Regions from separate parts of the Paenibacillus sp. FSL H8-0280 genome, predicted to be linked through region 1. Evidence: a T-box and tRNA genes for the amino acid it is inferred to sense, from the RefSeq annotation. Region 1 holds a T-box; the other regions hold tRNA genes.
What was found. The T-box of region 1 lies ahead of leuS (leucine--tRNA ligase). A T-box ahead of a tRNA ligase gene usually reads a tRNA of that ligase, here a tRNA-Leu.
Positions count from the first base shown of each region.

Region 2: it encodes a tRNA-Leu, which carries the amino acid that the T-box ahead of leuS (leucine--tRNA ligase) is inferred to sense. The anticodon was not compared.
Region 3: it encodes a tRNA-Leu, which carries the amino acid that the T-box ahead of leuS (leucine--tRNA ligase) is inferred to sense. The anticodon was not compared.

Region 1 covers NZ_CP150296.1:4,893,860-4,898,149, reverse strand. The annotation lists gene MHI12_RS21490 (class I SAM-dependent methyltransferase) at 263-1,033, shown strand; gene MHI12_RS21485 (phosphotransferase family protein) at 1,254-2,210, shown strand; T-box leader at 2,322-2,591, shown strand; gene leuS (leucine--tRNA ligase) at 2,670-4,290, shown strand, end outside.
Region 2 covers NZ_CP150296.1:4,710,769-4,715,058, forward strand. The annotation lists gene MHI12_RS20665 (insulinase family protein) at 1-1,923, opposite strand, end outside; tRNA gene MHI12_RS20670 (tRNA-Leu) at 2,300-2,385, opposite strand; gene MHI12_RS20675 (general stress protein) at 2,622-3,071, opposite strand; gene MHI12_RS20680 (hypothetical protein) at 3,279-3,503, shown strand; gene MHI12_RS20685 (DNA-entry nuclease) at 3,698-4,180, opposite strand; gene MHI12_RS20690 (ATP-binding protein) at 4,289-4,290, opposite strand, start outside.
Region 3 covers NZ_CP150296.1:1,574,111-1,578,400, forward strand. The annotation lists gene MHI12_RS06925 (hypothetical protein) at 1-54, opposite strand, end outside; gene MHI12_RS06930 (hypothetical protein) at 82-285, opposite strand; gene MHI12_RS06935 (urease accessory protein UreF) at 551-1,252, opposite strand; tRNA gene MHI12_RS06940 (tRNA-Leu) at 1,696-1,778, shown strand; gene MHI12_RS06945 (glutathione peroxidase) at 1,926-2,405, opposite strand; cyclic di-AMP (ydaO/yuaA leader) riboswitch at 2,777-2,952, shown strand; gene MHI12_RS06950 (hypothetical protein) at 3,068-3,466, shown strand; gene MHI12_RS06955 (HAD family hydrolase) at 3,594-4,277, shown strand.

The DNA.
Region 1 (4,290 bases):
AAATACCGGATACCCCTGCTTTTTCTATTGTTATATAAATTGAACTAAACATTTACACGAAACGGAGAGGACAGAAAGAACCTGAAGAAGTGTAGCGTTCGCCTTTATCCCCGGATTTAATCCTTTATAAAAGGAATCAAAAAAATCTGGGGATAACAGCGATCGGAAGGTTGTTCTGTCATTGGAGTGTCCAGTGTAAATATTCTTTAGTTCAATTTATATAGATTAATTCGAAAATGAAATTGAAAGTGCGGTGCCTGACATGTCTTACCGGAAATTTGCCTATGTGTATGATGAATTAATGGAAGATATGCCTTATCCGGACTGGATAAGGTTTGCAAGAACAGCATGGGAAAAGCATGGAATGCCCAAAAGTGTCGCTGAACTTGGCTGTGGAACGGGCTCCATTACGATCCCGCTCGTGAACTCCGGTTTCGAAGTTACAGGCATTGACCTCTCATCAGATATGCTGTCGGTTGCACGCAGCAAGATGGAGGCTACGCCTCAGGGTCATCGCTTGTATCGCGAGGGCAGTGTCCGTTGGGTGCAGCAGGATATGCGGGAATGGCGAGTTCCAGAACCTGTGGATTCGGTGATATCTTTCTGTGATTGTGTCAATTATTTGCTTGAACAAGAAGATGTCATTCGAACATTCCAGCGGACATACGAGATGCTGAAGCCTGGTGGTACGTTCCTGTTTGATGTGCATCATCCCAATACCCTTATTCGTTATGATGAGGAGCAGCCTTTTGTACTGGATGAGCGCTCCGTATCTTATATTTGGACTTGTGATCTGGACCAGGATCGCTGTGAGATTGAGCATCATCTCAGTATTTTTTCGCGTGTGGATGATGGTAGCAAGGATATGTACCAGCGGTTTGAAGAAGTTCATGTCCAGCGTGCATATAATCCGGACTGGATGAAGCTGGAGTTATCCAAGGCAGGTTTTAGAGACGTGAAGGTATATGCGGATTTTGAATGGAAAGAGGCCGGAGACAGCGCGCAGCGCTTGTTCTACGTGGCTGTGAAGTAAGAGCGAATAATGAGAACTGTCCTTATGGTGCATAAGGGCAGTTTTTTTTGATTTTTTTATGGAGAATGAATAGCAATATTCTTAAATAGGGTAAAGGAATGCAAGAAAAGACATAATCACGTGACAAAAAGTATTGCCAGTTAAAGTAAAGGAGGCGATAATAGTCGGATAGAAAGCGTTTTCTGAGAAAATAAATCAATTGTCAATGTGAGGTGTAGAAATGGAAAGTACATATAAAACAAGACTTACGTCAGAACAGTTGAATGCCATAATAGAGCAGCATTTCTCTGCAAGTATACAGGACTACAAGGAATTGGTGGATGGCTGGGCCAATCATGCATATCTCATTACACTGAGTGACGCACAGCGAGTGGTACTCAAAATTGCACCGTCAGCTTCGACAAATCTGATGCGCTGTGAACAGGATCTCATGATTGCCGAAGTTGAGGCACTACGCCTCATCACGGAGCTACAGGATGTTCCCGTACCCCAAGTGCTGGCTTATGATGACTCGTTAACTATGGCTTCAGCGCGTTATTTTATCATGGAGTACATGTCTGGAACACCCTATAATCAGGTCAAGGATCAATATTCTGCGGAAGAGCAGGAAGCCATTGAACACCAGCTCGGTCGGTACAATCGTCGAATTAATGAAATCAAGGGCAAGAAGTTTGGATATTTCTCGGAGCAAAAACAGCGATATTCCACATGGAAAGAAGCATTTATGAATCTGATGGAGGATATTCTTACCGACGGGGAAGAAGCCGGGGTTACATTTTCAATAGATTATCCTGAATTGAGACGCTTGATTGGAGAAAAATCGAATGTGCTGGACGATGTAAAAGAACCTGTGCTTGTGAGTTGGGATCTGTGGGACGGCAATGTGTTAGTAGACGCAGGTCGCATCACAGCAATTATTGATTTTGAACGTTCACTGTGGGCAGATCCTCTGATGGAGCATTATTTCAGTCATTTTAACTATACGCCCGGTTTTGTGAAAGGGTATGGGCATGCGATTACGACTGAAAGTGAGCTGAAAAGAAGAAGTCTCTATGACTTGTACTTTGATCTGGTGCTGCGCATTGAGTGCGCTTATCGTCAATATGATAATCAGGAACATGTGAATTGGACCATTCATAATCTGGAGGAAGGCATTGAGCGTTTTCGGTTATCTTGAAAAGAAACCAGCGTTATGAACGGTACGAAGCGTAGACTTCAAGATAGCGATTATAACGTGTAATATTGACTTTGGGCTTGCTTTTTTATATAATGGTCCCGATATTGTATACATATTTCGATGATAAGGATCAGTAGTAATTCCTGTACATAACAGAGAGCCGGCGGTTGGTGCAAGCCGGTTGACAGTGATTTGCGAACTCGCCTTGGAGAAATGCGGTGATTACACCATTCTGTTTAACCTGCTTGTATAAAGCTTGGGTTCAGGAATGGAAATCCGCATCGGTTAACCGCCGTTACAGGTCCAAAGGGAGTGGATGACGAAGCACGTTCGTCCGCTAACTAGGGTGGTACCACGGGAATTCAACCTCTCGTCCCTAGCGCTGCAAACGCTACGGGATGCTGAGGTTTTTTTGTTGCAATTAAAGCTAAAGCGAATAACCTGAAGGAGGAATAATAGATGAGTGAGAATAACCAGCCGAAACACGGCTATCAGCCACAAGTCATGGAAAAAAGTTGGCAGCAATACTGGGATGCAAATAAAACGTTTAAAACGGGTGAGGACCCTGCTAAACCAAAATTTTATGCACTGGATATGTTCCCTTATCCATCCGGTTCAGGTCTGCACGTAGGCCATCCAGAAGGATATACGGCAACGGATATCGTTTCCCGTTACAAACGTATGCGCGGTTACAATGTATTGCACCCAATGGGTTGGGACGCTTTCGGTCTGCCTGCTGAGCAGCATGCACTGGATACAGGTGAACATCCACGAGATATTACATTCCGTAATATTGACAATTTCCGTCGCCAGATCAAATCGCTCGGTTTCTCTTATGACTGGGATCGTGAGATCAGCACAACGGACCCTGAATACTATAAATGGACACAATGGATCTTTATCCAGCTGTACAATAAGGGCCTGGCTTATGTGGATGAAGTTGCAGTTAACTGGTGTGAAGCCCTTGGAACGGTACTTGCTAATGAAGAGGTTATTGATGGCAAGAGTGAACGTGGAGGACATCCAGTTGTACGCAAACCGATGCGTCAATGGGTTCTGAGAATTACCGAGTATGCAGAGCGTCTGTTGGAAGACCTGGAAGAGCTGGATTGGTCTGAAAGCATCAAGGATATGCAGCGCAACTGGATCGGTAAATCGACAGGTGCGGAAGTTGTATTTGCCATTGAGGGTCGCGAGGAAGTCATCAAGGTGTTCACTACCCGTGCGGACACATTGTTCGGTGCGAGCTTTGCAGTACTTGCTCCGGAACATGAATTGGTAGAAGCAATTACAACCGATGACCAACGTGAAGCTATTCAGGCTTATCAGGAGCAGGCTTCTCGTAAGAGTGATCTGGAACGTACAGATTTGGCCAAAGACAAAACAGGTGTATTCACTGGCGCTTATGCAATCAATCCCGTTAATGGTGCAAAACTGCCGATCTGGATTGCTGATTACGTTCTTGCAGGTTACGGTACAGGTGCGGTTATGGCTGTTCCGGGTCATGATGCACGTGACTGGGAATTTGCGAAGCAGTTCGGTCTGGATATCATCGAAGTTATTCAAGGTGGAGACGTTACACAAGAGGCGTATTCGGGTGATGGCGCGCATGTGAATTCGGATTTCTTGAACGGACTGAATAATGAAGAAGCGGTTGCCAAGATGATTGCTTGGTTGGAAGAGAACGGTAAAGGACAAGGTAAAGTAACCTATCGTCTGCGCGATTGGCTGTTCAGCCGTCAGCGTTACTGGGGTGAGCCAATCCCGATTCTGCATCTGGAAGACGGAACGATGAAGACAGTACCGGAGGATCAACTTCCACTGCTGCTGCCTGATATCGACCAGATCAAACCTTCGGGTACAGGAGAATCACCACTGGCGAATGTTACGGAGTGGGTGAATACGGTAGATCCGGAAACGGGAATGAAGGCACGTCGTGAGACCAACACCATGCCACAATGGGCGGGTAGCTGCTGGTATTACCTGCGCTTTATCGATCCGCACAATGACAAGGAACTGATCTCCAAGGAGAAACAGCAGCAGTGGTTGCCGGTTGATCTGTACATTGGCGGAGCAGAGC
Region 2 (4,290 bases), 180 kb from region 1:
ATCAAAGGCAAATCCAAGCTTGTCATACAACACTTTCGCGTTGAACTCATAAGTAGCCTTGAATTCATTGTGCTTATGCGCGTTAGCATAAGATCCAATCCCGCTATGAATACCACCTGAATGGATATGGATTTCATTGGACAATTCATTGAACGAGTAGTTTTGAGTATCCACGTAACCCAATACATTCTTGAGCAATCCTGCATACGGCAGGAGATGACGTGGCACTTCTTTGATATCAAACAGCAGTCTCAGATAACCAATTCCGTTCGTGTAAAGGTTATGATGGAGAATGGTTATGCCGTCGACCTGGTTCACCGTTTGATGCAACGTAGAGGCCTTCGGTTCAATATCTTCAATCGATAACGTCGGAATGACCTGCTGCTGTTCTTTGGTTGAAGGTGTATTCTGATACTCGGCGAGTGCCTCCGTTTTCTGAATCAACGTCTGAACTTCTTCCTCACTAAGACCGGCCTGAATAGTTTTCAGACGTTCTTTCAACGCTTCTTCTTTGCGTGAATTCAACCCTTTGTCCGGTGTCAGGGCTACAAAGGAAGTATGCGTGTTCTGCAAAATATATTTCTCAATGAGTTGCTCGAAGTAACCTTCGTTCATTTTTGTCCGCAGCTTAGCAAATACGTCATTGGCCTCCAAATGGGTGAAAGGTGCATCTTCATCATACAACCAGCTTTGCAGGGAGGAGAATCCGTAGATCAAGCCCTTCGGCATTCTGCCGTAGTCCGCTTCCCTGTGATTGAACTCATATGAGTTAATCCCTGCGAGTAGCGCTTTAGGATCAAAACCTTCTTTTACCACACGCTCAAGCACTTCTTTGACCGTTCCCAGGAAATCCTCTTTGCTAGACAGATTGCTCTTCTTCAGTCCCACAGTGAATACAGGTTGATACAGACTGTCATCATAGGAACCGTAGACGTCCTTCGCAATGCCCTTATCCAGCAACGCCTGCTTCAGTACCGCTCCCGGAGCGTTCAGCAGTGCATATAACAAAATTTGGAACGAGATGTTCAGTTCCTTATCCAGACTTGTGCCGATCACCGCGTTATAGGTTAAGAAGCTGTTATCCACTTCCGATTCCGTACTTCCCGCAGAGTAAGTCTTAACCGTGTCTACCCGTTCTGCAAAAGCAGGTTGAAGTTGAATCGCCGAATCAATCTCAATTCGATCATATGCACTCAGATAGTTCTCATCGAGCCATTGCAGCTTCTCTTCCATATCCATATCGCCGTAGAGATAGATGTAACTGTTGGAAGGATGATAATATCTCGTGTGGAAATCCAGCAGCCCCTGATACGTTAGATCCAGAATAGCTTCCGGGAATCCGCCAGACTCGGAGGAGTATGTGGTATCCGGGAAAAGGGAGTTCAGCACTTCTCTGCGCACCATTCGTTCCGGTGAAGAAAAGGCACCCTTCATCTCGTTATATACAACTCCGTTGTAGGTTAACTCATCGTCAGCAGAGGTCAGGTTGTAGTTCCAGCCTTCTTGTAGAAATATCTTTTCATTCTCATAAATATTTGTATTCAATACTGCATCCAGGTAAATATCCATCAGATTATGGAAGTCATGATCATTACGACTCGCGATCGGGTAGATCGTCTTATCGGGATACGTCATGGCGTTAAGGAATGTATTCAATGAACCTTTCAGCAACTCAACAAAAGAATCCTTGGCCGGAAATTTCTTGGACCCACAGAGCACGGAGTGTTCGAGAATATGGGCTACCCCTGTATCATCTTCCGGAGGTGTGCGGAAACCGATACTGAATACTTTGTTGTCATCCTGATTGGACAAAAGTACAATTTTGGCCCCGGATTTCTGGTGTTCAAGCAGATACGCATCCGATTTCAGTTCTTCGATTCTGCGCTCCTGTAACACCTTGTATGGCTTAAGCTGTTTCAACATAAACTTGAGTCCTCCGTCCATAAGATTGTTTTATTGGTTTTGTGACTCTACATAAGTTCAAATATGTTTATTTACACGGGCACTCCGATGACAGAACAACAGCTGTCCTCTCCGTTATCGTGTACATGTGTAGTTGAACCTATATCGTTCAGCAAGGTAAAGGTAATATATGCCTACGGATAGTATACACCATTGTTCCGTCTCTTCATAAAAGTCAGGTAAATGTACCTTCTGATATGTATTATGCAGGGTTTATGTTTATGAGCTGCAGGTGAAGTGGTCAACTATGAAGTGACGTGACATTCATATTAAAGAAGACAAAAAAAGATCGCATGCAGCTTGGTTAACAAGCGTCATACGATCTTTCTTTTTAAGATGCCGAGGACCGGGATCGAACCGGTACGGTAGTCACCTACCGCAGGATTTTAAGTCCTGTGCGTCTGCCAATTCCGCCACCCCGGCAGGATTATGTATTTCTTGGCGACAAGAAATATCTTACCATGAATTAATTAACTTTGCAACACTTTTATTAAAAATAATAAAAAAAATGAAACAGGCACTGCAAGCGTCAGCTCACAGTACCTAGAAAGTCCGAGTTGCGGTCCCGGACTTCCGGTAAACCAATCTATATTAAGGGAGGTGTGAGATAAGAATACCTCCCCAACATTAAAGAAACCTAAAATCAGCCTTAAATTAAACTAAAAAAGTAAAATGGGTCGAACACGAGCCGCTTCTTCCTCACTACACTCCACGATAACCAAGATATGGTCCTTTAACAGCCAATCTTCGTAATACCGCGCATCCTCCTCCGAGATCCCCGCTTCAGTCAGTGTAAGCACCAAATCATCGGTCTCACTTCCAATCTCATTACCAGCGAGTCTGCGCACTGCATTTCCGATCGACATCGTCTGATCCATTCGCTTCCCCAGACCAGCCAATATGCCTTTCAGAGCGCCAAAGGCACCATCTGTTCCGGCACCCTTCAAAGGTTTGGGCAGCCCCGTCTTTTCGCTCACCAGCTCCAGATTGAGCTGTTCCTTCGCCACCGCTCCCAAATATTTATCCTTGATGCCTTCCTCTTTCACCTTATTCAGCATAATTATAGCCTCGTTCTCGGTACGGGCCAGCCCAATAATCAATTGTGTCATTCCGTTCCCCTCCTTTTACCCTAATATAACCCCGTAATCCTCATTCAAAAACGGATCATCCACAGCTAAGACAAATCACCTAGAAGAATGTTGATTTCTCTTCTGGAAATCTATACCTAGTTCTGATAGACTAGATAAAGAAGACAAATTAACCATTGAAAACATTGACATATGGATTTAACATCTCACAATCAGGAGCAATGACTTATGAAAAAAGAGGTAGAAATTGCCATCCGGCGCAAACAACAGATCATGGTTCGTAATACAAGCGGTCAGACGGTAACTGGATTTCCCGAGCATACCGCTGATACATCCATCCTTTCCTTACGTACGGTTCACGGCAGTCTGTGGATACCGTTTGATGAGGTTGAACATGTTACACGTCTGTTAAGCATCCGGTCTCATCATTTAAGCGGAATGCAACTCGTTTAGTCGGCTCTGTAATCTTAGAAACTCCAGTTCCCGTATAGATACGTTAACTAGATCTATTTATACCAGCACTTTATACCAAAAAACCAGACGCATGCACGTCTGGTTTTTCTCTTCTACTTTTCCTGTACCACGCTTCCACTGACCTCACAACAAAGGCCTTACAATCCTTATTTCTGCCCAACCATATCCTGTTGTTACTTCACTACAAACTTCACTCGTGTTCCATCTGGATATGTACTTAACTGATTCCCTACCCATGAACCTGCACCACGATTATCCTTCGGGGTAATGTACTGGATATCTGCACCTGTTCCTCCCTCAGCGCACATCGCCATGGGCCACTCGTCACGATCCTTACCTTTTTTGACCGGAACACCCTTAAGTGATAAATCCCGATTGCCTTCCGCTCCATTACGATCAATGGTGCATACATCCGAATGCCCTGCCTTGATAGCAGCTTTAATATGGTTGGCTGTTTCGGGATAACGCTCTGAAGGGAACGTAATGGTATGGTCAACACTCTTATTAGTCACAGCGAATGGATTAGGTATCTCCTCGGGCCATTCGCCCCCAGCCCAGGCATAGAGGGCTACCAGCAGCATCGCTACCAGCGTCAGAACCTGCTTTTTGAAACCTTGCTTACCTTTACGCTTTCTTCTTGTGCGTCTCTTACTCATGCTGTGTCTCCCCCATTCAACACTTGCATTATAACAGAACGCCCGTTCGTAAAACAATCCAACAAAATAAAAAAACAGCCGAGACCGCCCGGCTGTCCTGCTTGATTATT
Region 3 (4,290 bases), 3.3 Mb from region 1:
GTGACGTATGGACTGGAACGACAGCCTCTCCAGATCGGATGTAACATGTCTCATGGATGAGACCCTCCTTTGGCAGAAATCTTATCTCAGTTCATCTGGAATATCCAAAATATCAGCGACCAGGTGCCTGAATCGGGTTGCTTTGCGTGTGCCGTGAATAAGATTGGATAAACGATAGGGTGGGATGCCATGCTGTTCACAAAAGGTCTTCTGGTCCACTTGAAGTTCGGTTAGCCGTCGTTTGATGGCCCAGCCGAACGGAGTAACTGGTTTCTTCTTGTTCAAAAGGGTTCACCCCTGGTTAGAATGTAGTATTCAGCCGCCCTTTCTTCATGTAGAATATATAGAAATGCGAGCTGTATGTTTCATTATATACGCAAATTCGTCATCTAACAATTAAAAAAGACGGAAAAAAGTGTATTTTGTGATGATAAATGGCGTAAATACGTAAATAAAACAAATAAAATGACAAAAAACACGTCGGCAAGGAGGTTGCCGCGTGTTTTTAGTTTGTCTGAATGAAGGGGAGTAGATATGAGGAGGAAGAGGATTAGGCCCTGTAGGCATGAAGTCCAGCTCCGAGCATATGGAAACTGGGGAAAAACGATTTCATGGACATCGAGGTTGGCTGTGCCAGTCCATCCGCAGCCGAGGCGCTGACGGTCTTCCATTCATTCTCCAGATCTGTGGCCAGGCGGACCATCAGATCCTTGGTTGTATCGTTGTTCAGGGGAATGACTTTGGAGGCTTCGGTTATGCAGGCATTCATGGCTGAATGCAGGTAACCAAGGACCGCCTCCTCGACCGGGATGTCGAGGTGGTGGTTAATCCAGGCGTGAACAGTGGAGAGGCAGCCAACCGAATCGTATTTGGCAAAGATCTGTTCGAGCTGGCTGAATTCAATCCAGGGGTGCAGAGCGCGTGCAAGTCTGATCAATCGTTTACCCATGGCGGCAGCTTGTTCTCTGAGATCTCCAGGGGTTCGCTGAACATGGACGAGCTTGTCGATCAGAGCTATCCGCCATGTATCCTTGTGATCTGCTGCGGTATAGATGCCTTTGATGGCCATACCTTCAAGACGGACGATGCTGGGATGCAACTGACAACGCATGAATGATTCGAGATCTTCAGCATTACGAATGGTACCCTCCCTGATATGGATATCCATGCCGAAGGAATGGGTGAACCCTCCAACCTGAATAGAGGAATCAAGCAGTTTGACATAATCGAGCAGCTTATTCCCACGGTTCACAATCATTCGCCTCCTGTGTTCGTTAAATGTCACTTAAAGTGACATTTATATTCCTTTTGTTTGCTTTATGTTTAAAAATCCGAATTATATGGTAGTTATCATCCCATAAATGTCCGCTTTTTGTCAATAGTATCCGTGAAATTTAATGGATTAAATTTGTAATTCAATATTTTTGTTATTTTATATAACTCACCGTGTTATTTATATGGCGAAGTGCAGGGAGGACCATATATAAGGAAGGACTATATATAAATGAATCAATAAGATCGACTCATACCGAAAAAGAGGGGATCAAATCTAATAATATGCAGTTCATGGGTAAAGATGACGAGATTATGCGATTTTTGATGAAAATGCCTAGCTGAAAAAGAAGTATTAAAAAATACTTTACTTTTAGTTCTGAACCCGGTATAATCAATTCTGTTGCCGATTATTTACGACATGCGGTCGTGGTGGAATGGCAGACACGCTATCTTGAGGGGGTAGTGGGCGTATGCCCGTGGAGGTTCGAGTCCTCTCGACCGCATCATATGAACGATTAAAAAGAAGCTTTCCGTTATTGGAAAGCTTCTTTTTTGTCTTTTTCGAACAGTATAACATCAAAGTTGAGAAAAAAAGCCATCCATTACCGGGGCAATACTGCTCTACCTTCCGGCTACGGGTGGCCTGTGTATTATTTTTGCAGCAAGTTCTTGATATCTTCTTCAATCTTGTCCGGTGTTGTTTTGGGAGCATAACGTTTAATGACCTGTCCGTTCTGATCCACAAGGAATTTGGTGAAATTCCATTTGATTGCTTTGGAGCCGAGCAGGCCAGGAGCTTCTGTACTAAGGTGTTGGAAAAGAGGGTGAGCGCTTGATCCGTTCACATCAATTTTCTCAAACATGGGGAAGCTCACGCCATAATTCATCTGACAGAACTCGGCAATATCGTCGGAAGATCCTTTTTCCTGTGCAAACTGGTTACTTGGGAAACCAAGAACTTCAAATGGAGCATCTTGAAACTTGTCTTGCAGTTCTTGAAGACCTTTGAATTGAGGGGTAAGGCCGCATGAGCTTGCCGTATTCACGATCAGGAGCACTTTGTCACGGTAGTCGGACATTTCAACTTCTTGACCGCGAAGGGTATTCACTTTGTAATCGTAGACTGTCATCTAAATCGCCTCCATTTATTTACTCTTATATCTTCTATTATATTGGTTACAATTAAATATTGCAAAACTAATATGGTGTTAAAAGAATCAAAACAGGCAAGTTGTGCGGAATACGTGAATGAATTGCGAAGGGATTTTCGTCAGAGTGAGAATTAGATAGCCTTGAAGAGATGGATAGAGTATAACCTTATTGTAAGCGTTATTATGGATGAGTATTGGCAAAAATCTGCCGATTCGGTGATCTGTGAGGACTTTACACCGTCATGGCACGGGTGTATGATTCATAACGTAATTTCAATTTAAACTAAATTGTATATGAAAAACGAAACAAACGATAATATCGCTCGATCTTATCTTAAGATATACGAACGATGTTTTAATCGCTGAGTTTCCATTCATTCATGAGTGGAAAACGGGGGAACCAACGGAATGCGCTGTCCAGGACAGTAGGCATTCATGGGGTGAATTTTCCGGTGACAGCCGGAAATAGGGCGACTCTCGCGCCCGAATCCGTCAGCTAACCTCGTAAGCGTTAAAGGGAGAGGCAACAAGCCGTACGCTGGTTCATGGCGTTTTCGCCATGGATTCTTTAAGAAGCGTTCGGGAGGCCTTGGTCCCCCACGCTTCTTTTTTGTTGTCTTTTCACGCCAAGGGAGGAACGAATGATGGATACTGAGATGATCTTAGTGACTGCTCCAAATGAAGCAGGACGCAAATTTATCAAATTACTGATGTACAAAAAAATGCCGTTTGCCGTTCTAACCAACAGTGCAGGGGAAGAGCGCAGACTCCGTAGAATCGGAGTAGAACATGTCATTCGCATGAACACGGCTGCAGCTCAAAAATGGTTTTTGCCGCAGGGCAGCGTAGGCAACGTGTTTATTTTCGAAAACAGCCTGAATCTGACCTGTCGTTATTTACAGATCTGCCGTTCATGGACATCGAAATCCCTGTGCGTCATTACGGAGCAAAGCCATCCAAAGGGCATCTATCGGGGCATGGGCGCAGACCGGATTGTATATTCGCTCAATGGGGAAGTTGGCTTTCTCCTCAATGGTTAATGCCATAGCTTGTGATTGCTCAGGTGTAAGGTGCCTGTTATAATTGAATGTATCGATAAACGGAAGTTTGAGGAGACTCATGCATGATGGTGAGTCTTCTTTTTTATGGTTACAAGGAGGAATTGGCGTGCCGGATGTAGGTGGATTAAAATGGTTGTTTTTTGATGTTGGAGATACGCTGGTGGATGAATGGGAGCCGGTTGATGATATTATCGGACAGTTCGTCCGTGAAGCTTGTGCTTTAGGGTATCCAGTGAAAATTGATGCGGTACGCGAACTGTTTGCCAACTGTTACCGAAAATATGAGCAATGGCCGATGAGAGTGGCGATTCGCACATTCGTTGAAGACGAGGGACACCAGAAACAGATTCAGGACAAGCTGAAGTTTCAAAAAGATCTTGAACGTCCTTTTCCTTCAGCGGATTCCGTTCTTCAGCAGTTGTCACGGCATTATCGCATTGGCATTATTGCCAATCAGAGTCCAGGAACGGAAGAGAGACTGGAGAGCTACGGCTTGCGGAAGTATGTTGATGTTCTGGCATGTTCGGCTGAAGAAGGAGTGTCCAAGCCAGACCCTGAGTTATACGCTGTGGCCTTGAAACAGGCCGGTTGTGAACCGGAGGAAGCTGTCATGATCGGCGATCGGATCGATAACGACATTATACCTGCTCAGAATCTGGGCATGCGGACGATTCGAATTATGCAGGGTTACGGAAGATTCCAGCCAGAATTATCGGATGACCAACGTGCGGATTGGACTGTTGATTCATTGGATCAACTCTTGCCGTTACTGATGCCAAATCAGGATTAGATTCAGATGGTTG